Linked DNA regions of Vreelandella piezotolerans. The protein of the gene in region 2 purifies or fractionates together with the protein of the main gene of each other region. This does not show direct contact. Links are inferred from orthologs where the notes say so. Each region holds a gene or a part of one and is shown on either strand. Other genes may lie near its edges. The genes, in order: GYM47_RS05290 and GYM47_RS02480.

Region 1 (11,234 bases), 600 kb from region 2 along the record:
TGGCCCACTCTCTTTGCCACCAGCGGGGGTAATGGGGCAGTTCTAGGGTCAGCCGTTCGATATGCAGCATGGCAAACTCCTCAGGTAGACCGTATCGCCTTACAGCGCTTGGCGCAGCAGGGCCGCAAAACGCCCAATGGCCAGCACCATGAGCAGTAAGCCCAGCCCCGGAAACACGCCAAGCCACCAGTAGCCACCAGTGAGATAGCGCATGGCGTCGGCCAGTAGTACGCCAATGGCGGGCTGGGTTGGGTCCAGGCCAACGCCCAAAAAGGTCAGAGCGGCTTCATGCAAAATGGCATGGGGGAACAGCAGCAGTGCGCCGACCAAGCAGTGAGGCAGTAAATGGGGCAGCAGGTGGTGCCACACAATAAACCCGTGGGGTTTGCCGAATGCTTTCGACATGGCTACGTACGGGGCATGGCGTACACTCAATAGCTCTGCGCGCAGCACCCTGGCAAGACTGGGCCAGTGGGTCAGTGCGACCGCTATAATCACTGCCTGGGTTCCGCCGCCGAGGGCAAAGGCAATCAGCAGCAGTAAAATCAGGTGCGGTACGCTTAGCAGCGTATCAATCAGCAGGCTGACCAGGGCATCTAGCGTTGATGACAGCATCGCTAGGCTCGCCAGGCTTACGGCAATCAGCGTGCCTAGTAGTGCGGCGCTAAGACCTACCCAAAAACTCAGAGCAAGACCGGCCAGCGTGCGTGCCCATAGCTCCCGGCCCAGCGCATCCGTTCCCAGCCAGTGGGTGGCGCTAGGAGGCATTAAGCGCGCCTCAAATTGCATGTGAAAAGTCGTATCACCTAGCCAGACATGGTGGCTGAGCAGCAGTGCCACCAGTAGGCAGAGCATTGCTGCGTAGCCTGCTGCCAGTAGGCGCGGTTGGCGGTTCATCGCTGCCCCTGCGCTATGCGCGGGTCGGCTAACTGGTAAAGGCCATCGGCGATAAGATTGCCCATGCTGACAAACAGCGCGGTGAACAGCGCAATCGCGAGCAGCAGGGGCACATCGCTTCTTAAACCCGCCGCAACAGTGGCCTGACCAAGCCCGGGATAAGCAAAGACTTGCTCAATTAGTAGGGAACCGCCAAACAGCTCGCCGAGAGAGGCAAACGCCAGGGTGATGGCGGGCAGGCTGGCATGGCGAAGGCCATGACGCCAAGCGATATCGAAGCGGCTTGCGCCTTGTGCAAAGGCGTGCAGCGCCGTCTCCGAGCGCATAAACGCCACCATCTTGGCACGCGTGTGCAGTGTGATCGTCGCCATACCCAGCAGCGCCAGTGTCGCCATCGGCAAGATCAAGTGATGTAGACGCGTCAGTGGGCCCACCTCTTGCCTGAGAACGCCCATGGGGCCGGCGCAGCAGGTGGGTGTCCAGCCGAGGGTGACCGAAAAGAGCAGCAGCGCCAGCATGGCCAGCCAAAAGGTGGGCGTCGAGGCGGTGATATAGGCATAGCCGCTAATCAGACGGTCAAGCCAAGCGCCCTCTTTGCTGCCTGCCGCGATGCCCAGGAGCATCCCCAGGGCGAGTGAGAGTAGCCAGGCGCCAAACAGCAGGAAGAACGAGCGCTGGAAGCGCTGGCCAATGACCTCGCTGACCGGCTGGTTGTAGATATGGCTCCAGCCCAGCTCTCCGCTGAGCAGCTGGCGCAGCCAGTGGCTAAATTGGACCATAGCAGGCGCATCAAACCCCCACTGCTCTGCGATTAAGGCCCGCTGTTCCGGGCTTACCTGGGCCATCTGCGGGCCAAGATAGGCATCGACAGGGTCGATGGGCGAGAGCATCATCAGCCCAAACGAGACGGCCGCGACACATAGTAGTACCAGCACCAACCGCAGTAGGCGTGCCGTGAACCAGGTGGCTAGTCGCACGACCAGCGCCACTCCAGCAGGTTAGCTGTTATCGGCCAGCCGTGTCCGTGGGGGGCCACGCCCAGCTCACCCAGATCAAGGCAGCGGTGGGTGGCATACACATGGGCAAGGTTGACCATCCAGGCCCAACTGGTATCACCCTGCAACCCATAGCCGGTGTCGCCATCCCACTGCGCCGCTTGCCAGAGTGGGTTGGCCGCTTCCGGCGTTGCTGCGGCCTGAGCGGCCTCTAAGTGTTTATCCACGGTCTCGTTGGCGTAATAGCCGCTGTTATAGAAACCAAATCCAGCATGCTCGCTATGAAACAGGTAGTACACCTCCTGCGGACTATGGCTGCCGAAACCAAACACAATGGCATCTTGATGGAGGGCTTCCCGTTGAATCTCGTCCCAGTGGCGGCCGGTGGGCTGCATCTCGATGCCAAGCGGTCGCACCATCTCAGCGCTCACTTGGGCGAGCTGTTGGCGCGTGGTGTCGCTCGATGGGTACGTCAGGCGAAAACGTGCTGGCTGGCCGTCTTTAAAACGCAGCCCGTCTTCGTCCTGGCGAACCCAGCCTGCTTCATCGAGTAGGGCATTAGCGCGTGCTAAATTGGGCGCCGCCACTTTCTCGCCTTCTTGGCTCCAGGGCAGGCCGTCCGCCGGGCCAAAGGCCGGACGACCAAAACCGTTGAGCGCTACGTCCACCAGTGTTTCGCGGTCGAGGGCAAGATTCACCGCCTGACGGATGGCGAGATCAGACGTGACGTCATTGCCAATCGGAGCGCCGTTGGCAGCCTGTTCGCCTTCATCGGGCTGCATAGGAAACAGAATGCCGCGGTTGTCCACACTCTTCATGATGACCCGCTGCATTTGGCTGGGGAGGTTGTTCGCCAGTGCTTGTGGCACCGCGGCGAGATCCACCTCACCGGCGTGGGCGGCACTGAGCGTGGCGGCCTCATCGGTAAATAAAAACACCAGGCGCTCAAAGATGGGCGTGGGGCCATAGAAGTAGGGGTTGCGCTCAACAATCAGCTGCTCGCCCTCTTGCCATTCGACCAACTGGTAAGGCCCGGATCCTAACGGCTGTCTGCCGTAACCCTCGCTATAGCCATTGTCCCGGTCAGCGTCAGGCACGATGCCCAGCGTCATGAGTTGATCGATAAAGGTAATGCGCGGTGCCTTTAGCGTCAGTTCAACCGTGTTGCCGTCGATGGCCCGGGCGCTCTCCAGTGCACTGAGATCGGCACGGCCACCCGCCTCCGCGGCGGCATTGAAGGTGAAGGCCACATCGTCAGCGGTGAGCGGGGTGTTATCGGAAAAACGCACATCCGTACGTAAAGTGAGCGTCCAGGTGAGGCGATCGTCAGACAGCGACCACTCGGTCGCCAGCCCCGGTTGCGGCGTCAAATCTTGGCCACGGGTGAGTAGCGTGGATTGAAACAACGGGTTGCCGTACTGCCCCCAGCCCAGCAGTGGGTTAAAGCCTTGTTCCGGCTCGCCGCCAATGGCTAGCACTAGCTGCTCTTTGGCCAACGCAGGCGCGCTTAGCGCTACGCATGTGGCTGCTAGAGCCAGTATGATAGAGCGACGCATAAGACACCTTTTAAGGCTGCTGATATGATGTTTTTACAATAACATCATACTATCAACGCTGGAAGTTGCGGCGATGCACAATGAGAGACCGGCGAAGGAGAGGGTATGCAGCGGGTAACGGTAACGCTGGATGAAGAGCTGTTAAGCGACGTCGACGCGCTGATGGCGCTGCGCGGCTATCAAAATCGCTCGGAGGCGATTCGTGATCTCACCCGCAGCGGGCTGACGCAGGCTAAAGAGCAGGTTGCACCTGATGCGCCGTGCATGGGAGCGCTGGTGTACGTGTATGATCACGCGGCGCGAGATCTTTCCAAGCGGCTGACTCGCCACTCCCATGATCATCACGACTTGACGCTCTCGACGCTGCACGTGCACATCAATCACGATAGTTGTCTGGAGGTGGCGCTATTGAAGGGGCAGGGGAGCGCACTGAAGCAGTTCTCCGATGAGGTGACGTCATCGCGCAGCGTGCGCTACGGCCAGCTCGTACTGATTCCTGACGAATAGGGCGCTAATGCCCACTTGAAAACCTGATATCCATAAAAAAGGGCGGCCCAGTGGCCGCCCCTTGATCGCGTCGAGTCGCTCAGTGCTCGACACCACCTTCGCCGTGCACGTGGCCGTGCTCGACTTCTTCCTGGCTAGCTTCGCGAACGGTCGCAATCTCAACGTCGAAGTTGAGGTGCTGGCCTGCTAGCGGATGGTTGCCATCGACGACGACGGTATCGCCTTCGACTTTCTTGACGGTCACCATCAGCGGGCCACCCTGGGTCTGGGCTTGGAACTGCATGCCGGGCTCGACGCTCTCGACGCCTTGGAACGCATCGCGCGGCACTTCTTGCATCAGCTGTTCTTGAACTTCACCGTAGCCCTCTTCCGGAGCGACTTGGACGTTCAGTTTGTCGCCAGCAGCGCGGCCTTCGAGCTCTTTTTCCAGGCCTGGGATGATGTTGCCAGCGCCGTGGAGATAGGTGAGCGGCTCGCGGCCTTCGGAACTGTCTAGCACCTCACCTGCATCGTTGGTCAGGGTATAGTGGAACGCGACAACCGAGTTTTGCGCAATTTGCATTGAATAACCTTTCGGTGAGTGCATGTCCCAACATGGTAACGCGTGTGGAGCGGCTTGTCAGGGGGGCGGCGGGGTTTTTCCACCCACACGCCTTTAGCGCTATTGCGCCTAGGGGTGTGCAGGGATACCCTACATCCACCCATTTTTAACCTGCCATACACTCGCTGGAGTCCGTTATGACCATCTTCTTTATTTGGGTTGTCGCCTTCGCGCTGATTGCATATTTTGCTAATAAACGTTGGGAAAGCGGCGTTAGCCAAGGGTTGGACAAAGTGCTGCCCGAGGTGCTGAAAAGCCATGGTGACAACCGCTACCTGTGGGTAGCGGCGTTGGCCGTACTGGGCGCAACGACACTGATTCGCCCGGTAGACGTGCTGCTGGTGGCGATCTTGCTAGCCGTGATTGGCTTGATCATCGTGAAGCTCGCCAATTGGGCAAGCAGCATGGCCCACTAAGTCGAGCCATCGAGTCCACTCCTGGGTTCGAATCGTCAAATAGCTGAATAAACAACAGCCCGGCCAAATCGGCCGGGCTGTTGTTTTGACGAGCCGCGACGCGTATAGCGTCGGGCGAATAGTGGGCAACTCTGGTGCTAGTAAGGCGCAACGCTCAGGTTGGCACCGCTGCCAATCAAACGAACCCGTTGGCCTGCTTGGTACTGACGATCGGCGCTTTGCACGACGACCACATCCGTCCCATCATCACGACGAATTTCCATTTCCAGTGCGTTGATCCGGTTGGCGCGATCTTCTGCGGCCGTACCGGCAACGGCACCGCCCAAGGCACCGGCAACGGTGGCAAGCTGACGGCCAGAACCGCCGCCAATTTGGCTACCTAGCAGGCCACCAATCACGGCGCCGCCGCCACCACCCAGCAAATTGCCGGTGCGGCTATCGGCCTGAATTTGTACGGGGCGAACGGCCACGATGGTGCCATAGCTGACGCTCTGCCCCGTTTGCGCTTGGTTACCACGGTAAACATCGCCTGAGTAGGGCGCGGTATTGGCGCAGCCAGCCAGTGTCAAAATGCTCAATGCAGCAACGGGTAATAAACGTTTCATTAAAACCTCCAGTGGGTATCTATCCGCGTCAATGGCGTTTCATCAATTGCCAAACATCGCGTCTATTTCGTTTTAGAACAGCGTTCGTTAAAAGATAACGGAAGTGTGGCGCTTTGACCAGCCATCCCAAAAAAAGGTCACAATGATAGTGTAGACAGGCATTAAGAAAGCAGTGTGCAAAAAAACAGGAGGCCGACGCCTCCTGTGGGTCATGCGAAGAGCGGATTAACCAAACTGGTTCATGGTGTTGTCTTTACCGCCCGCCTTGAGCGCGGCGTCGCCATGGAAGAACTCTTTGTGGTCGTCGCCGATATTGGAGCCTGCCATGTCCTGGTGTTTGACCGTGGCGATACCTTGGCGAATCTCCTGGCGTTGAACGCCTGCGACGTAGGCCAGCATGCCTTCGTCACCGAAGTAGCCCTTGGCGAGGTTGTCGGTAGACAGCGCTGCCGTATGGTAGGTGGGTAGCGTGATCAGGTGGTGGAAGATACCGGCTTCGCGAGCACCGTCGCGCTGGAAGTTGCGCGTCCACTCGTCGGCGAGTTGACCCAGTTCGGTGTCGTCGTACTCGACGCTCATCAGCTTGTCGCGCTGGTAAGCCGACACGTCCTTGCCCTCTTTCTCCCAAGCATCGAAGACCTGCTGACGGAAGTTGAGCGTCCAGTTGAAGGAGGGCGAGTTGTTGTAGACTAGCTTCGCATCCGGCACCACCTCGCGGATACGGTTCACCATGCTGGCAATTTGGCCAACGTGGGGCTTTTCGGTCTCGATCCACAACAGGTCGGCACCGTTTTGCAGGCTGGTGATGCAGTCCAGCACCACGCGATCTTCCCCCGTGCCCGGCTTGAACTGGTAGAGACCCGAGGCTAAACGCTTGGGCTTGACCAGCTTGCCGTTTTGCTTGATGACGACGTCACCGTTGCTGATGTCTGCCGCGTTCTCGATGACGTCCCCATCCAAGAAGCTGTTGTACTGGTCGCCCAGGTCGCCCGGCTCATGGGTGACGGCAATCTTTTGGGTGAGCCCTGCGCCAAGGGAGTCGGTGCGCGCCACGATGACGCCATCTTCGACGCCCAGCTCTAAGAAGGCGTAGCGCACGGCGTTGATCTTCGCTAGGAAGTCTTCGTGGGGAACGGTGACCTTGCCATCCTGGTGGCCGCACTGCTTCTCGTCGGAGACCTGGTTTTCGAGCTGGATACAGCAAGCGCCCGCTTGAATGAATTTTTTGGCCAGTAGGTAGGTGGCTTCGGCGTTACCGAAACCGGCGTCGATATCGGCAATGATCGGCACGATATGCGTTTCGTAGTTGTCGATCTTGCTGATCAGCTCTTTCTCTTTAGCGCTATCGCCTGCCGCCTTGGCGTCGTCCAGGGCGCGGAACAGGTGGTTGAGTTCCCAGGCATCCGCTTGCTTGAGGAAGGTGTAGAGTTCCTCGATCAGGTTGGCGACCGAGGTTTTCTCGTGCATGGATTGGTCGGGTAGCGGGCCGAACTCGGAGCGCAGCGCGGCTACCATCCATCCAGAGAGGTAGAGGTAGCGGCGTTTGGTGGTGCCGAAGTGTTTCTTGATCGAGATGAGCTTTTGCTGACCGATGAAACCGTGCCAGCAGCCCAACGACTGAGTGTACTGGGAGGTGTCGGCATCGTAGGCGGCCATGTCGTCGCGCATGATCTTGGCCGTGTAGCGAGCGATGTCCAAACCGGTATGGAAACGGTTTTGAGCGCGCATACGGGCAGCATATTCAGGTTTGATGGCTGACCACTTGCCGCCTTGGGCTTCGCGAAGGTGGGCCATGGCTTTGATATCGTCGAGCAGTCCTGTCATGAGCTGTTTCCTCCAGAGTTATCGTCGTTCGCACGTTAGCTTGTTCTTATGCTGCACCTGCGAGATAGATTCCAGCATTATTCAAATTCGCGGCGCTGTCTCTACACCCATCGTCTCTTAATAAAACGTCGCGGTGTGGCGCTTTGCGTTTCACAGCGTCGGTGTCTCCGAAGAGGAGAGTCCTTAACGCTGCAGTGCAATAACTATCGACTAGGCAAGGAGATCCAACAATTGTCACTTGGGGGCACGCGGCGTTGTAGTCCGACGACAGCGACTACGCCAAACGCCCTGTTTGTGTAGTCGTTTTTCGTCATGGCTTTGACTAGGAACACAAAAAAAGCGCCACACGGGGTGGCGCTTGGCGACATTGGCGCTGAATCACTACAAAAACAGCGTCATCTCACGATGGGGAATGCCTGCATCCATAAACACGTCGCCGTGGGCAACGAACCCTAGCTGCTCGTAAAAAGCGAGAGCATGTAGCTGGGCGCTGAGCACCGCCCGGGCGTGCCCGGCATCGCGTGCCGCTTGGATGGCGGCCTCCATGAGTTGATAGCCAATGCCCAGCCCCCGGGCATGTTCGAGCACTGCCACTCGGCCAATGTGGCCATCGGGAAGAAGGCGGGCCGTGCCGACCGGCTCGCCTTTGAGCATGGCCAGAAAATGCAGGCACTGCGAATCGAGGCCATCCCACTCTTCCTCTTGAGCTACCTGCTGTTCATCGATGAAGACGACTCGGCGGATCCGCGAAGCGTGCTCTTCCAGTATTTCCCAGTGGCCGCTTGTCACGGTGGCGTTTTGTTCCAAGCGTTACTCCTCGTCGTCGCCCATGAAGCCCAGGCTGCCGCTATTGATCAGTCGAGTCACCAGAGCGGCGGCGCCCTCGAGTTCCAGCACGTCTGCGTACATCGGTGTAGCGTCGGCAAGGCGTTTGGCGAGGGGTTCTGAGCAGGCGTGCCCGTCGCCATCGACGAACAGCGTGGTGCCAGAGGCATCGCTGCGCCAAGCGAAGCGAGACCCCGGCATATGGAACAAAGGTTCGCCGTCTTGTAGTTGAGCAACAAGGTCGGCTTCGCTCATCGACTCTTCGAGAGGCACGACTTGATCGATATATTTGGGCTGGGTCATCACGCGGCCAAACCACTGGGCCACTTGCTCAGGGTTATCCAGCGCGCTCAGCATGAACTGACGCATGCGTTCGACGGCGGCATCGTCCAGCTCGCCTACCTCCTCGGCAGGGGCCATGCCCGCATCGCTATAACGCTGGGAGTCCGACATTTGTTCGCCGACATAATCGGCATACGAGGTGATGGCTTCGTCGGCCGAGGGCGCGCGAAAACCCACCGAAATGGTCATACAGTCATCGCTTTGGCTGACGCCGTGGTGTGCCCAGCCTGGCGGCAAATACAACATGTCGCCGGGTGCCAGGGTCCAGTCGGAGTCTGCTTCGATCTCGAACGACTCGAGGATGCGCAGATCGATCCCTTGGATGATCGGCGCATTGTCGAGCTGCTTGCCACCCAACTGCCAGCGGCGGTGGCCGCTAGCCTGCAGGAGGAAGACGTCGTACTGGTCGATGTGTGGCCCAACGCTGCCACCGGGAGGGGCGTAGCTGACCATGATGTCGTCCAGCCGCCAGCGAGGTAGGAAGTCGAACTCGTCCATCAGCGCCGCAATGGAGGGCACGTAGTGGTCGACCGCTTGTACCAGCAGGCTCCAGTGACCTTCGGGCAGCCGCTCGAAAGTGGCGTCGTCGAACGGCCCGTGCGAGACCTGCCAGGGGCCGTCGGGGCCATTCTCTTCGACCAGCCGCGCTTCGACGCCCGGTTCGCAGGCAAGGCCTGCCAGTTCGTCGGGATCGATGGGGCTGACGAAATCGGGGATAGCGCCACGAATCAGCAGTGGCTTCTGCTGCCAGTAATTGGCCAAGAAGTCTGCGGGCGTTAAATCGCCCAACAGGGTGAGTGGCTTATCGTGATGACTCATGGCGTTATCCTAGTTCAAGTGAGCACTACGTCAGTGCCGCAGAGCGTCGTTTAGAGTGCAGCAAGCCGCTGATTGAGAGCTTCGGCCTGGGCCTTCGCATTACCAATATAGCTGGCAGGCGAGAGATCCTTCAGCTCCTTTTTGACCGTCTCAGGTAGCTCGAGTGTGTCAATGAAGGCAGCAAAGCCTGCCTGATCGATCCGCTTGCCGCGGGTCAGTTCTTTGAGCTTCTCGTAGGGTTTTTCAATGCCGTAGCGACGCATCACGGTTTGAATGGGCTCGGCCAGCACTTCCCAGCTGTTGTCCAGGTCTTCTGCAAGACGCTCAGGGTTGGCTTCCAGTTTGCTGATGCCTTTCAGGCTGGCGTGGTAGCCAATCAGGCCGTAGGCCAGACCAACGCCAAGGTTGCGCAGCACGGTGGAGTCGGTCAGGTCGCGCTGCCAGCGCGAAATCGGCAGCTTCTGTGCCAGGTGGCTCATCACTGCATTGGCCAACCCCAAGTTACCCTCTGAGTTTTCGAAGTCGATCGGATTGACCTTGTGCGGCATAGTCGACGAGCCAATTTCGCCTTCTACGGTACGCTGCTTGAAATAGCCCAGCGAGATATAGCCCCAGACATCGCGATCGAAATCGATCAAAATCGTGTGAAAGCGGCAGATCGCATCGAACAGCTCGGCAATGTAGTCGTGGGGTTCGATCTGTGTGGTGTAGGGGTTGAAGCTCAACCCTAAACCTTCGACGAAGGTGCGCGCGTTGGCTTCCCAGTCGATGTCCGGGTAGGTGGTCAGGTGGGCGTTGTAGTTGCCCACCGCGCCGTTGATTTTGCCCAGAATCTCGACACTTTCGATCTGCTTGAGCTGTCGCTTGAGGCGATACGCCACGTTGGCCATCTCTTTGCCCAGCGTGGTGGGGCTAGCGGTTTGGCCGTGGGTGCGCGACAGCATCGGCTGACCGGCATGGGCAATCGCCAGCTTGGCAACTTCATCGGCGACTTGATGCATGGTCGGCAGCAAGGCTTTAAGGCCGTCTGCCAGCATCACGCCATAGGAAAGGTTGTTGATGTCCTCAGAGGTGCAGGCGAAGTGGATGAACTCGGTGACCGCGTTCAACTCTGCTTGTCCTGCGATCTTTTCTTTCAAGAAGTACTCGACCGCTTTGACGTCATGGTTGGTGGTGCGCTCGATCTCTTTGATGCGCTCGGCGTCGTCCACGGAAAAGTCGCGAATCAACTGCTCTAGAAAAGCGGTAGCTTCTGCGGAGAGCGGGGGCACTTCCACGATTTGGCCGTGGTCAGCCAAGCGTTGCAGCCAGCGCACTTCCACAATGACCCGCGCGCGTATCAGGCCGAATTCGCTGAAGTGTTCACGTAGCGCGGCGGCTTTGGCGCCGTAGCGGCCGTCGACGGGGGAGAGGGCGGTCAGAGCAGAGAGTTGCATGGCTTGGTTTCCAGAGTAGTCAAAGTCAGGGATCGAAAGTGAGGTGGCGCAGAGGCTAGCCGAGGTCATCCAGTGCTCGGCGCATTGCCTTGCGCTGGAAAACCAGTTTCCAGCGGCGCCCACCCTGCTGATGCCATAGCAGGGCGAAGCGGATGCCGGCCATCAGGCAAGCGCGCACCCGCTCCGGCATCATACGGGTTTGCAGTAACGAGGGGTCGCCCTGCACCACGATGCGTGTTTTAAACGTCGAGATAGTCTCTTGGTAAGCTTCACCGAGGCTGGCGATGACGTTTTCGTGGGTCGTGCCAAAGTGCTCCGCTTGTCCTTGGATATGAGCGAGTTTCTGGCCTAGCAGGTCCATCATCTGGCGGTCGGTGCGCAGCTTGTTCATCAACAAAAGCAGCGAGAAAC
Region 2 (11,138 bases):
CACCCTCTACCCGAGAGTCGATGTCGCCTGCTGCATTAAAGGCTGCGCTGGTGGGCAACTGGCGACGCAGCTCACCCTCTACTTGGTTATACGTAATACCGATACCGGCCGACCACTGATCGTTAAAACGGTATGAAACGGTCGGCTGGGCGCTCACGACACGTAGTTCGGTATAGTCGCCAAAATAGCGGCCTTGGAACGTATCTTCGTACTCGGTTTTAGAACCAAACGGCGCATAGACACCAAAGCCGAACGCCAGCTGTTCGTTGACAGGATGAGCATAAAACGCGAAGGGAACCAGCGTGCCGGGCACCATATCGCCATCGTTAGTACCTGGGATGCCACCCACAGGTATCTGCACACCATTCGGTGCGCCACCCTGAGCAACCCCAGCATCCAACGTACGGCTAGCGCTCACATTACTAATATCCGTATCGACGCTCAGAAAAGTACCGCCCGCCGTAATCTGGGCGCGGTCGAGGAACGACATACCCGCCGGGTTACCGTACACGATCGTGGCATCATGAACGTTGGAGCTGCGTCCTGCATGGCCGTAACCCTGGCCGCTGACGCTCTGCTCGTTGATTTGATATCCGCCTGCGTTGGCTTGGCTAGCAAAAGCTACTGATGCTACCGCGGCCACTAGGGTTAGTTTTTTGAAGTTATTATGCATTGTGGGCCTCTCTCCCGATGATCCGGCGGATTCTGCCATCCACCCGCGTTGTTCTTACACCTCAGTTTTCGCCCAATGTCGGGTTTGGTTCAAGGGCAAACGAGCGTTTTATTTTGTTTTTTGCTTATACATTAGTCGCACGACTGTTTTAAATCAGTGTTTTAGTCCTTTCGGCTGAGTGACCAGCAACGCTTGACCTATGGGTTACCCAAAGGTTTTACACTCACAATACGTTAACCACACACAGGGGTTGGGCATGCCAATGAGCGATTTAAAAGTGGGGGAGCTCGCCAAGCGTGCTCACGTGACGCCTGAGACGGTACGCCACTATACGCGCGAAGGCCTGCTCTCCCCCCGCCGGCATCCTGAAAACGGCTACCAGCTCTTTTCTAATAACGACCTGGAGCGTCTGCACTTTATTCAGCGAGCGCGAAAATTGGGGTTTAGCGTCGCGGAAATCCGCGACATTTTGGCCCATGCCGACCAAGGCGACTCCCCCTGCCCGCTAGTGCGCGATCTGCTCGCTCACCGGCTGCCGCAAATACGCGCACGCATTGCCGAACTCGAAGCACTCGCCCAGCGAATGGAACAGGCACTGGAAAGTTGGCAGGACATGCCCGATGGCACCCCGGATGGCCACAGCCTGTGCCGCTTGATCGAAAGTTTTCCCGAGGAGGCCCCATGCAGCACGACACCGAGCAAACCATGATGCTGACCCGCACCGTGCCGGGCATGAACTGCCAGGGCTGCGTCAAGCGCATGCGCGAGGCCATTCAAGCGCATGACCCAGCGGCCCAAGTGGAGGGCTTTCCGGCAGAAAAGCGTCTGGAAGTGGCCAGTTCCCTCGACGATCAAGCGCTGGATAGTGCTCTCAACGAAGCGGGCTACCCACCCAGCAACGACACAAGTGACGTATCTCACCAAGACGCGCCGTCGTCCACCGACTCACAGAGCACTCCCGTGGCTGCGCCCCAACAGCGCCTGCTAATTAGCGGCATGACCTGCGCGGGCTGTGTCAAAAGCGTCGAAAAAGCGCTTGCCAACACGCCCGGCGTCAGCGGCGCCTCGGTGAATTTCGGCACCCACACCGCACACATCACCGGCAGCGCTACTCAGGAAGCGCTAATGGCCGCCGTGGCCGAAGCGGGCTATCGCGCCGAACCGATCGTGGATATGCGTGACGCCGAGCGCACGCGCGAGGCGCAAGAGGCCGTTACCTACCGCCAGCGCCTAAAGGGCAGCGTGCTGTCACTCTCCCTCGCGATTCCGCTGATGATGAGCATGTTCGTCTATCACCCACACGCCATGGGCGTGGGCCGCCTGTACTGGCTGGTGATTGGCCTGCTGACGCTCGCCATTTTGGCCTTTCCTGGGCGGCACTTTTTCACCAACGCCTGGAAACAGCTCAAGCATCATCAGGCCAACATGGACACCCTGGTGGCAATGGGCACTGGCACCGCCTGGCTCTACTCGATGATGGTGGTGCTCTTCGCCCCCTGGCTGCCGGAGGTGGCTCAGGGCATCTATTTTGAAGCGTCGGCCATGGTGGTGGGGTTGATTCTCCTGGGTAACGCCATGGAGTTACGTGCCCGCGGTCGCACGAGCAATGCGCTTAAACGGCTGCTCGACCTGCAGGAGAAAACCGCCCGGGTGATCCGCAACGGCGTCGAACAAGAGATCGCGGTGGACGACGTCGCGCTGGATGACCGTATCCGCGTGCGCCCAGGCGAGCGGCTTCCGGTAGATGGCGTGGTACTCGACGGCCAGAGCTATATCGATGAGTCGATGCTCACCGGCGAACCCGTGCCAGTGCACAAAACGGCGGATGACGAGGTCAGTGCGGGCACGGTGAATGGCAACGGCAGTTTAGTCTACCGCGCCACGCGCATCGGCCGCGATACCCGTTTGGGACGCATTACCGAGCAGGTCGCCAGCGCCCAAAACTCTCGCCCACCGATTGGTGAGCTGGCCGATAAAATCTCAGGCGTGTTCGTGCCCGCCGTGATGATCATGGCCGTGTCGACGGCCCTTGCCTGGTACAACCTGGGGCCTGCCCCGGTGGTCATTCATATGCTGGTCACTGCCACGACCGTGCTGATCATTGCCTGCCCCTGCGCGCTGGGCTTGGCCACCCCGATCTCCACCATGATTGGCGTGGGCAAAGCCGCCGAGCATGGCGTACTGGTGCGCAGCGGAGAGGCGCTGCAAACCGCGAGCCGCCTGACCACCCTGGTGGTCGATAAAACGGGAACGCTGACCGAGGGCAAACCGCGCGTCACCGAGGCAACGGTGCTGCATAACGACAGCCCCCAAGTGCTGGCCTGGGTGGCCGCCCTAGAGAGCCGCTCGGAACACCCGCTGGCCAAAGCGCTGACGGCCTACGCCGAAGAGCACGACGCCCGCCCCGATACGCTGGCTAGCTTTGATAGCGTGACCGGCGGCGGTGTGAAAGGCACCAGCCAAGCCAATGACGCGCTGCTGCTGGGCAATGCGCGGCTATTGGAGGAGGCTGGAGTCGACCTCTCCCCAGCGGACGAGCACATTCGCCAGCTGGAAGCCAAGGCGCGCTCGCTGGTCTATTTAGCGGTGAACGGCAAGCTGGCCGCCCTTTTCGGCGTTAGCGACCCGCTGCGCAACGATGCCGCGGCCGCCGTGAAGCGCTTGCAGGACGATGGGTTAACCGTGGTAATGCTCACGGGCGATAACGAGCATACCGCCGCTGCGGTGGCCCGCGAGGTCGGCATTAGCCAGTTCAAGGCTGGGATGACGCCCGATGACAAACATGCAGAGATCGAGCGCCGCCAAGCGGTGGGCGAAGTCGTTGGCATGGTGGGCGACGGCATCAACGATGCCCCCGCACTGGCCCGAGCCAACGTCGGCTTTGCCATTGGTCAGGGCACCGATATCGCCATGGAGAGCGCCGGTATCACGCTGATGCGCGGCTCGCTGCACGGCGTGGCCACCGCAATCGAACTGAGTCGGGCCACGCTGACCAACATCAAGCAGAACCTGATCGGCGCGTTTGGCTATAACGTGCTGTGCATCCCAATTGCCGCCGGCGTGCTCTACCCGATGACCGGCATGCTGCTCTCACCGATCCTTGCTGGGGCGGCCATGTCGCTCTCGTCGATCACCGTGGTCAGCAACGCCAACCGCCTGCGGTTATGGAAGCCCAGCCAACAGGAGGCCGTATGAGTTTACTGATCAACCTTGCGGGTATTGCCATCATTGGCTTGATCGTCTGGTGGTTTTGGCTTAACTAGATGATTTTACGTCATCACGGCTAGCTCACCCCGATATAACGCCCTGGCTTATGGTTCAGAGCGATGATTAGATTGAGCATCAGCGCGCCGAGTACCGAGTAGCCTACTCGATCCAGGGGGAGCTGAGTCAGGGCAATCAGCAGAATCACGCCGTCAATGCCGAGCTGCACATAGCCCGCCCGCAGGCCGTGTTTGTCCTGCAGGTAGAGGGCGAGAATGTTGATACCGCCAAGGCTGGTACGGTGGCGAAACAGCATCAGCATGCCAATGCCCATCAGCGCCCCGCCCATCAGCGCCGCGTAGAGCGACGGCACGTTGGCAAATTCGACCCACCCCTGGGTGAGCTCGGAGAACAGCGAGACCAAGCCAATGGCGACAAAGGTGCGCAGCGTAAAGCTCCACCCCATGCGTTTGATCGCCAGATAGTAAAACGGCAGGTTGATGGCAAAAAACCAGACGCCAAAACCCCACCCGGTCAGGTAATTGAGCAGTAGCGCCATCCCTGCGGTGCTACCGGTGAGCAACACCGCGTGGGTATAGAACGTCACCCCGAGTGCGACGAACAGCGTCCCCAACAACATCGCCATGATGTCTTCGTAGGGCTTGTGGGGGTCCTTGGGAAGATCTTCCATGCGCATGAGAGCGTCCTTTTTTGGGATTATTGGAGCGGCCGCTCGAGCGGCCAAGGACGCGAGGATAGCGGAGAGCGTTAAACGGGGCTAGCGTGCTCCACCATCAGCTGCAGCGACTCGCGTCCCCGCCAGCGGTTACGATTGAGCTTGTACGCGCAGTGCAGCGTGTCGCCCACGCCAAACGAGGGCAGCTCCCCCGGCGTGAGAGCGCGAAACCAAATCGCTTTGCGGGTCACCGCTCCCATGGAGAGCTCCATCATTAGGTGTGAACCCTCCGCCCCAACGGGGCGTAACGCCTCGACGATAAAGCGCCCTTCGAACAGCGGCGGATCGAACTCCCGCCCGTAGGGGCCCAAGGTCTCGATCTCTTCCAGCGTGGCCAACGAGAGCTGGGCAGTCGAGAGCTCGCCATCGGTCCACAGACGCGGGTAGAGCGGTGTATCGCCCAACTGCTCGCTCACCGCCTGCAAAAACGCCGTTTTGAAGGTATCGAGCTGCTCCCGCGGCACGCCGACGCCTGCGGCACCACTGTGCCCGCCGAAGCGCGGCAGCGCCTCGGGCGCAAGCTCGAAGGTGCGCTGCAGGGCATCCCTTAGGTGCAGCCCCTCGATGGAGCGCCCGGAGCCGGTGAGCATATTAGGTGCCGCTGCCCGCGTCAGCACCACGGCTGGACGCCCGTAGGCCTGGACCAGCCGCGAGGCGACGATGCCCTGCACGCCGGGGTGGCCATCTTCCAGAAGCACCACGACGGCAGGCTCGTTGGCCTCCAAAGCAGGTGCGGCGAGCGCCCGCGCCTCCTCGGCCATATCCGCTTCGATGGCCTTGCGCGATTGGTTATCCTGATCGAGCACCTCGAGCTGCCGGTTCGCGACGCCGTCACTCTCGGCCAGCATGAAGTGAAGTGCCGCGTAGGGGTCGTCCAATCGTGAGCGAGCGTTGATTCTCGGCCCCATCTGAAACGCCAGTGTTTCGGCATTGAAGGGCACGCTGTCGGCCCCTAAGCGCGCGGCCATGGCTCGCCAGCAGGCGGCGTCCATGCGGTTGATTAGCGTCAGGCCATGGCTGACCACCGCCCGATTGGCGGGGCTTCCGCCTAGCGAGACGCAGTCCGCCACGGTGCCTAACGCCACGTAGGAGAGCCACGGCGAGAGCTTCGGCGTGGCCTCGGGCAGCGCGCCCCACTCCACCAGTACACTGCGGGCGAGTGACATCAGAAGCCACGCCACCATGCAGCCTGCAATGGTTTTATCCGGGTAAGCGCAGTCGCCGCGGGTCGGGTTCACGCAGGCGTAGGCCGAGGGCGGCGGGCCCTCCAGGGGCAGCGCGTGGTGGTCGCTGACCACCACATCGATACCCGCTGCTTTCAAGCGCGCAATGCGCGGCTCGTCAGAACTGCCGCAGTCGGCGGTAATCACCAGCGTCGGCAGCGGTTTTAAGCTCAGCGTTCGATCCACCAGCGGCAGGCTGATGCCGTAGCCATCGTGAATACGGTGGCCAATCAAACTGTGCAGCTTGTGCTCGGGCACGCCAAACAGCTCGACCAGCGTGCGCCGAATGACCACGTGGGAGGTGATGCCATCCACATCGTAGTCGGTCAGAATACCGATAGACTCGCCCTCGGCGACCGCTTGAGCAACGCGCTCCGCCGCACGAGGGCCATCGGCGAGTTTTTCAGGATGGACGAGATAGCGCAGGCTCGGTGACACCAGCGGCGCCAACTCACCGGTATAGCCTGGCAGCCGGGAGGCCAACAGCCGCGCCTGCAGCTCGCTCAGTCCTTCTGACTGGGCACGTAAATAGACAGCCTCGTCCAGGGGACGAGGCTCTAAGCGGGGATGGTGACTCTGCTGAGAAAGGGGTGACACCTGGGTCATATCACCTCAGCGGCGGTTGTCAGCAACGAACTGCTGGACCGCGCTCAATTCGGCGGGCAACACCGTGTAGCGCTCTTCGCGCTCCAGCAGGTCGTCCATGTGGGTCGGCAGCGGTACGCCCTGGAAGCCCGCTTTCACCACGGCTTCGGCGAACTTTGCCGGGTGCGCGGTAGCCAGGGTGATCATCGGTGTGGTGGTATCCACACGCGCCCGCTCGGCCGCGCGGTAGCCAGTGGCCGTGTGCGGGTCGAGAATTTCCCCGGTGCGATGATGCGCTTCTCGAATCACTTCCAGGATCGTCTCGTCATCGACGCTGTAGCTCGCGAACTTCTCGCGCAGCTTGGCCAGCGGCGCATCGGCAAGCGCGGTGGGCGCTTGCTGGAAGCGCTCCAGCAGCGCGGCCACGGCGGCCCCGTCGCGGTCGTAGGCATCGAACAGTAGGCGCTCGAAATTGGACGACACGACGATATCCATGGAAGGCGCCAGCGTGGCTGCCAGCTCTTTCTTGGAGAAGTCGTTGGCCGCGAGCGTGCGGTGCAGAATGTCGTTGGCGTTGGTGGCGATGATGAACTGCTTCACCGGCAGGCCCATCTTGTAAGCCATATAGCCTGCAAAGACGTTGCCGAAGTTGGCCGAGGGCACGCAGAAGCTCACTTCCCGCTGGGGCGCACCCAACGCCACGCCAGCGGCCACGTAGTAGACGATCTGGGCCATGATGCGCGCCCAGTTGATCGAGTTCACCGCCACGAGCCGCGTGCCGTTCAAGAAGTCTTGGTTGGCAAAGCTGGCCTTGACCATCGCCTGGGCGTCGTCGAAGTTGCCCTCAATGGCGATGTTGAAGACGTTGTCGGCAAGCACCGAGGTCATCTGGCGACGCTGCACTTCGGAGACGCGGTTGTGGGGGTGCAGAATGAAAATATCGAGGTTGTCGCAGTGGCGGCAGCCTTCGATGGCCGCCGAGCCGGTATCCCCGGACGTGGCCCCCATGATCACCGCGCGCTCACCGCGCTTTTTCAGGAAGTGGTCCAGCAGTCGTCCCAGCAGTTGCAGCGCCACGTCCTTGAAGGCTAGTGTCGGGCCGTGAAACTGCTCCAGCAGGAAGTGGCTGGCATCCAGCTGCTTCAACGGCACCACCGCGTCGTGGTTGAACGTGGCATACGCCTCGGTCACCAGACGGCGGAAGGTCTCGTCATCGATCTCACCGTTGACGAACGGCTTCATCACCCGAAAGGCGATCTCGGCGTAGGAGAGCCCGGCCATGCTGGCCAGCTCCTCTTTGGAGAATTCGGGCAGCGTTTCCGGAACGTAAAGACCGCCGTCGCTAGCCATGCCGGTGAGCACTACCTCTTCGAAAGAGAGCGCGGGCGCTTGCCCACGCGTGCTGATATAGCGCATCGGTTACTCTCCCTCGTCCAGGCTTTCCACGCGAATTCGCGTGACGGGGCCTGCAATATCCGCCATGGCTTCGATCTCACGGATCGCTTCGTTCATCTGCTTCTCTTTGGTGCGATGCGTCAGCAGAATGATCGGCACCAGTTCGCCTTCGGTGGCCTCTTTTTGAATCAGTGCCTCGATGGAGATGCCCTGCTCGGCCAAAATCGTGGCCACGCGGGCCAGCACGCCAGGACGGTCCACCGCCAGCAGGCGCAGATAGTACGCCGTGGTGATCTCTTCCATCGGCATGATCGGCAGCTGACTAACGTCTTCGTCGATGCCGCTAAACGCCAGATAAGGCACGCGGTAGTGGTGGTCGGTGGCAATGTCCCGCGCCACGTCCAGCAGATCGGCGACCACGGCTGACGCCGTAGGCTCGGCACCGGCACCCGCGCCGTAATAGAGCGTGGGACCAACCGCATCGCCCATCACCGCAATGGCGTTTTTCACGCCGTGTACATTGGCGAGCAGACGCTCTTTGGGAATCAGCGTGGGGTGAACACGCAGCTCTAACCCTTGATCGGTGCGCTTGGAGATCCCCAGATGCTTGATGACGTAGCCGAGGTTGTCGGCCTGCTCCACGTCCTCGGCGGTAATGCGGGAGATCCCTTCGGTGAAGGCTTTTTCGAACTGCAGCGGCACACCGTAGGCAATGGAAGCCAGGATGGTCAGCTTGTGCGCCGCATCGATGCCTTCCACATCGAACGTCGGGTCGGCTTCGGCATAGCCCAGCGCCTGGGCTTCGGCCAACACGTCTTCGAAGGCACGGCCTTCGTCGCGCATGTGGGTCAAAATGAAGTTGCCGGTGCCGTTGATGATACCGGCCACCCACTCGATACGGTTGGCCCCCAGACCTTCACGCAGCGACTTGATGACCGGAATGCCGCCCGCCACGGCGGCTTCGAAGGCGACGATCACCCCCTTTTCATGGGCGGCACGGAAAATTTCGTTACCGTGGACGGCGATCAGCGCCTTATTGGCGGTGACCACGTGTTTGCCGTTGGCAATCGCGGTGAGCACCAGTTCACGGGCGATATCGTAGCCGCCAATCAGCTCGACCAGTACGTCCACATCGGGGTTGTTGGCGACTTCGAACACGTCGGTCGTCGCTTTGATGCCGGTAATGTCGCAGTCGGGATGAATACTGCGGTGGGCTACCTGCTCGATCACGATCGGGCGGCCTGCACGGCGGCTGATATCGTCCGCGTTGCGCGTCAATACGTTGAAGGTGCCACCACCGACAGTACCTAACCCACAAATGCCTACTCTTACCGGTTTCAAAATACGTCCCCTTTCATGTTGGGCACCCGCAGGTGCCGCTTCTTGAATCAGTGTCTCAGCGTGTTCGTTCGTCACTCATGTGACGTTATTCGTCTTCCAAGCCTAACATGGCCACGAGCCGCTCGGGGGGCACGAAGCCAGGCACCATTTGCCCATCGGGCAGGATGATCGCGGGCGTGCCTTGCACCCCTAGCGCTTGCCCCAGCGCGTATTGATCGGCCACCGGATTGTCGCAGCTGGCCGAAGCGGCGATCGTCTGGCCCTCTTTGGCCCGATTCATCGCTTCGCTACGGTTGTCGGAGCACCATACCTGCTGCAAGGTCTCGGCGGCACCGCTGCCCATCCCGGCCCGCGGGAAGGCGAGATAGTGTACCGCAATTCCCCGCTCGTTGAGCTCGGGAATGGTCTCATGAAGGCGCTCGCAGTAGGGGCAGGTAGGGTCGGTAAATACCACCACCGTGGCCTTGGGCTCATCGATGGCTCTAAACACGACGCGCTCGCTCTCGGGAATCGCCGCTAGCGCCGCTGCGCGCTCTTGGTTGCGAGCCTGCTCGGTCAGATTCACCAGCCCATTATCCCCGTTTTGATAAAGGTCCCCTACCAAAAAATGACTACCGTCTGCATTGGCGTAAAACGACTCACCACTCTCCAGGCGTACATGGTAGATCCCTTCCATCGGCGTGGCGCTCACCTGCTCTACCGGCATTGGCTGGCCGTTCACCTGCAAGCTGTCAGCCAAGCGTTCGGCCACGTCATCGGCGAAGGCAGCCGCAGGGATTAAACTACTCGCCAGCACCAGCCAGGGAACACAGGATTTCGCAACGGTCGGCATACGTAGGTGCATTCTTTGATTAACCTCGCGGATGGTGTTCAGCATGCAGTTGCTCCAGGCGCGCCTGGGCAACATGGGTATAAATTTGCGTGGTGGACAGGTCACTATGACCCAACAGCAACTGTACGACCCGCAAATTCGCCCCATGATTCAATAAATGGGTCGCAAAGGCGTGGCGCAGCGTGTGAGGAGAAAGCGGCCGAGCAATGCCCGCCGTGATGGCATGGGCTTTGATACGATGCCAAAACGTTTGCCGCGTCATGGCCTTATCGCCTCGACCAGGGAACAGCGCCGGGCGTGTGGGGTCTTGCATCAGCGTTGGCCGCGCCGTTTCGATATAGTGTGCCAGCCAAGCAGCGGCCTCGTCCCCCATGGGCACCAGGCGATCTTTATCGCCTTTACCGCGTACCCGCACCACGCCTTGGCGCAGGTTGATCGCGTCGCCGGTCAGCCCGACCAGCTCCGACACTCGTAGCCCGCAGGCGTAAAGCAGCTCCAGCATGGTGCGATCACGCACACCCAGCGGCGTGCCCACATCCGGGGCTAGCAACAAACGCTCGACTTCGTCTTCTTCCAACGTATCGGGCAGGCTGGGGCGCACTTTGGGGAGCGACACGTTGGCCAGCGGGTCGCTGTCGATATGACCATACAGTCGTGCCCAGCGATAAAAACTGCGTAGCGACGACAACATCCGTGCATTGCTGCGCAGCTGGTATCCCTGCTCGCGGCGCTGCTCCATCCAAGCGCCAAACCGCGCGGGGGACGCCGTGAGCAACGTTTCATCATCGCGCTCGAGCTGCTCTTGCCAAGCGGTCAAATCACGACGGTAGGCCGCTAGCGTATGGTCGCTGGCGCCCTGCTCTAACCACAGAGCATCCAGATACGCATCGATCACGCTCATCGGCTAACGGTCTCATTGCAAAGCCATAAACAAAAACCCCGCCCCGCAAAGCGGTGACGGGGTTTTCCGTATCCGAGCGCCAGGCGCTCGAGAAAAAGTGGCGATTAAGCCAGCTTTTCCTTGATACGCGCCGACTTACCGCTACGCTCACGCAGGTAGTACAGCTTGGCTTGACGAACGTCACCGCGACGCTTGACTTCGATGGAGTCTACCAGCGGGCTGTAGGTCTGGAAGGTACGCTCGACGCC

Evidence for each region.
Region 1: the proteins of GYM47_RS02480 (region 2) and GYM47_RS05290 purify together in Escherichia coli (affinity purification with mass spectrometry, with the first as the bait; 2 studies listed by BioGRID). This does not show direct contact. The link is inferred for Vreelandella piezotolerans from one-to-one orthologs.

What each region holds. Positions count from the first base shown.
Region 1 is NZ_CP048602.1:1,137,179-1,148,412, forward strand. Bases 2,777-5,474 are described here. They hold GYM47_RS05290 (FKBP-type peptidyl-prolyl cis-trans isomerase), read right to left. Parts: upstream 4,518-5,474; coding sequence 4,035-4,517; downstream 2,777-4,034. Other genes in these bases: GYM47_RS05280 (ABC transporter substrate-binding protein), read right to left, coding at 2,777-3,448; nikR (nickel-responsive transcriptional regulator NikR), read left to right, coding at 3,554-3,955; GYM47_RS05295 (hypothetical protein), read left to right, coding at 4,694-4,972; GYM47_RS05300 (outer membrane lipoprotein), read right to left, coding at 5,110-5,474. Outside these bases: GYM47_RS05265 (ATP-binding cassette domain-containing protein), read right to left, coding at 1-70; GYM47_RS05270 (ABC transporter permease), read right to left, coding at 100-897; GYM47_RS05275 (ABC transporter permease), read right to left, coding at 894-1,874; more of GYM47_RS05280, read right to left, coding at 1,865-2,776; more of GYM47_RS05300, read right to left, coding at 5,475-5,577; GYM47_RS05305 (isocitrate lyase), read right to left, coding at 5,803-7,401; GYM47_RS05310 (GNAT family N-acetyltransferase), read right to left, coding at 7,783-8,208; GYM47_RS05315 (cupin domain-containing protein), read right to left, coding at 8,212-9,387; purB (adenylosuccinate lyase), read right to left, coding at 9,438-10,823; high frequency lysogenization protein HflD, read right to left, coding at 10,879-11,234. UniProt on the Escherichia coli protein: Folding helper with both chaperone and peptidyl-prolyl cis-trans isomerase (PPIase) activities. Chaperone activity prevents aggregation of unfolded or partially folded proteins and promotes their correct folding.
Region 2 is NZ_CP048602.1:535,942-547,079, reverse strand. What follows is about bases 8,139-11,138. They hold GYM47_RS02480 (DsbC family protein), read right to left. Parts: upstream 10,035-11,138; coding sequence 9,243-10,034; downstream 8,139-9,242. Other genes in these bases: rplS (50S ribosomal protein L19), read right to left, coding at 10,995-11,138; xerD (site-specific tyrosine recombinase XerD), read right to left, coding at 10,009-10,890; GYM47_RS02485 (homoserine dehydrogenase), read right to left, coding at 8,139-9,157. Also shown: GYM47_RS02515 (OmpP1/FadL family transporter), read right to left, coding at 1-673; GYM47_RS02510 (MerR family transcriptional regulator), read left to right, coding at 936-1,382; GYM47_RS02505 (heavy metal translocating P-type ATPase), read left to right, coding at 1,355-3,868; GYM47_RS02500 (YitT family protein), read right to left, coding at 3,957-4,574; GYM47_RS02495 (single-stranded-DNA-specific exonuclease RecJ), read right to left, coding at 4,646-6,442; thrC (threonine synthase), read right to left, coding at 6,449-7,837; more of GYM47_RS02485, read right to left, coding at 7,841-8,138. UniProt on the Escherichia coli protein: Acts as a disulfide isomerase, interacting with incorrectly folded proteins to correct non-native disulfide bonds.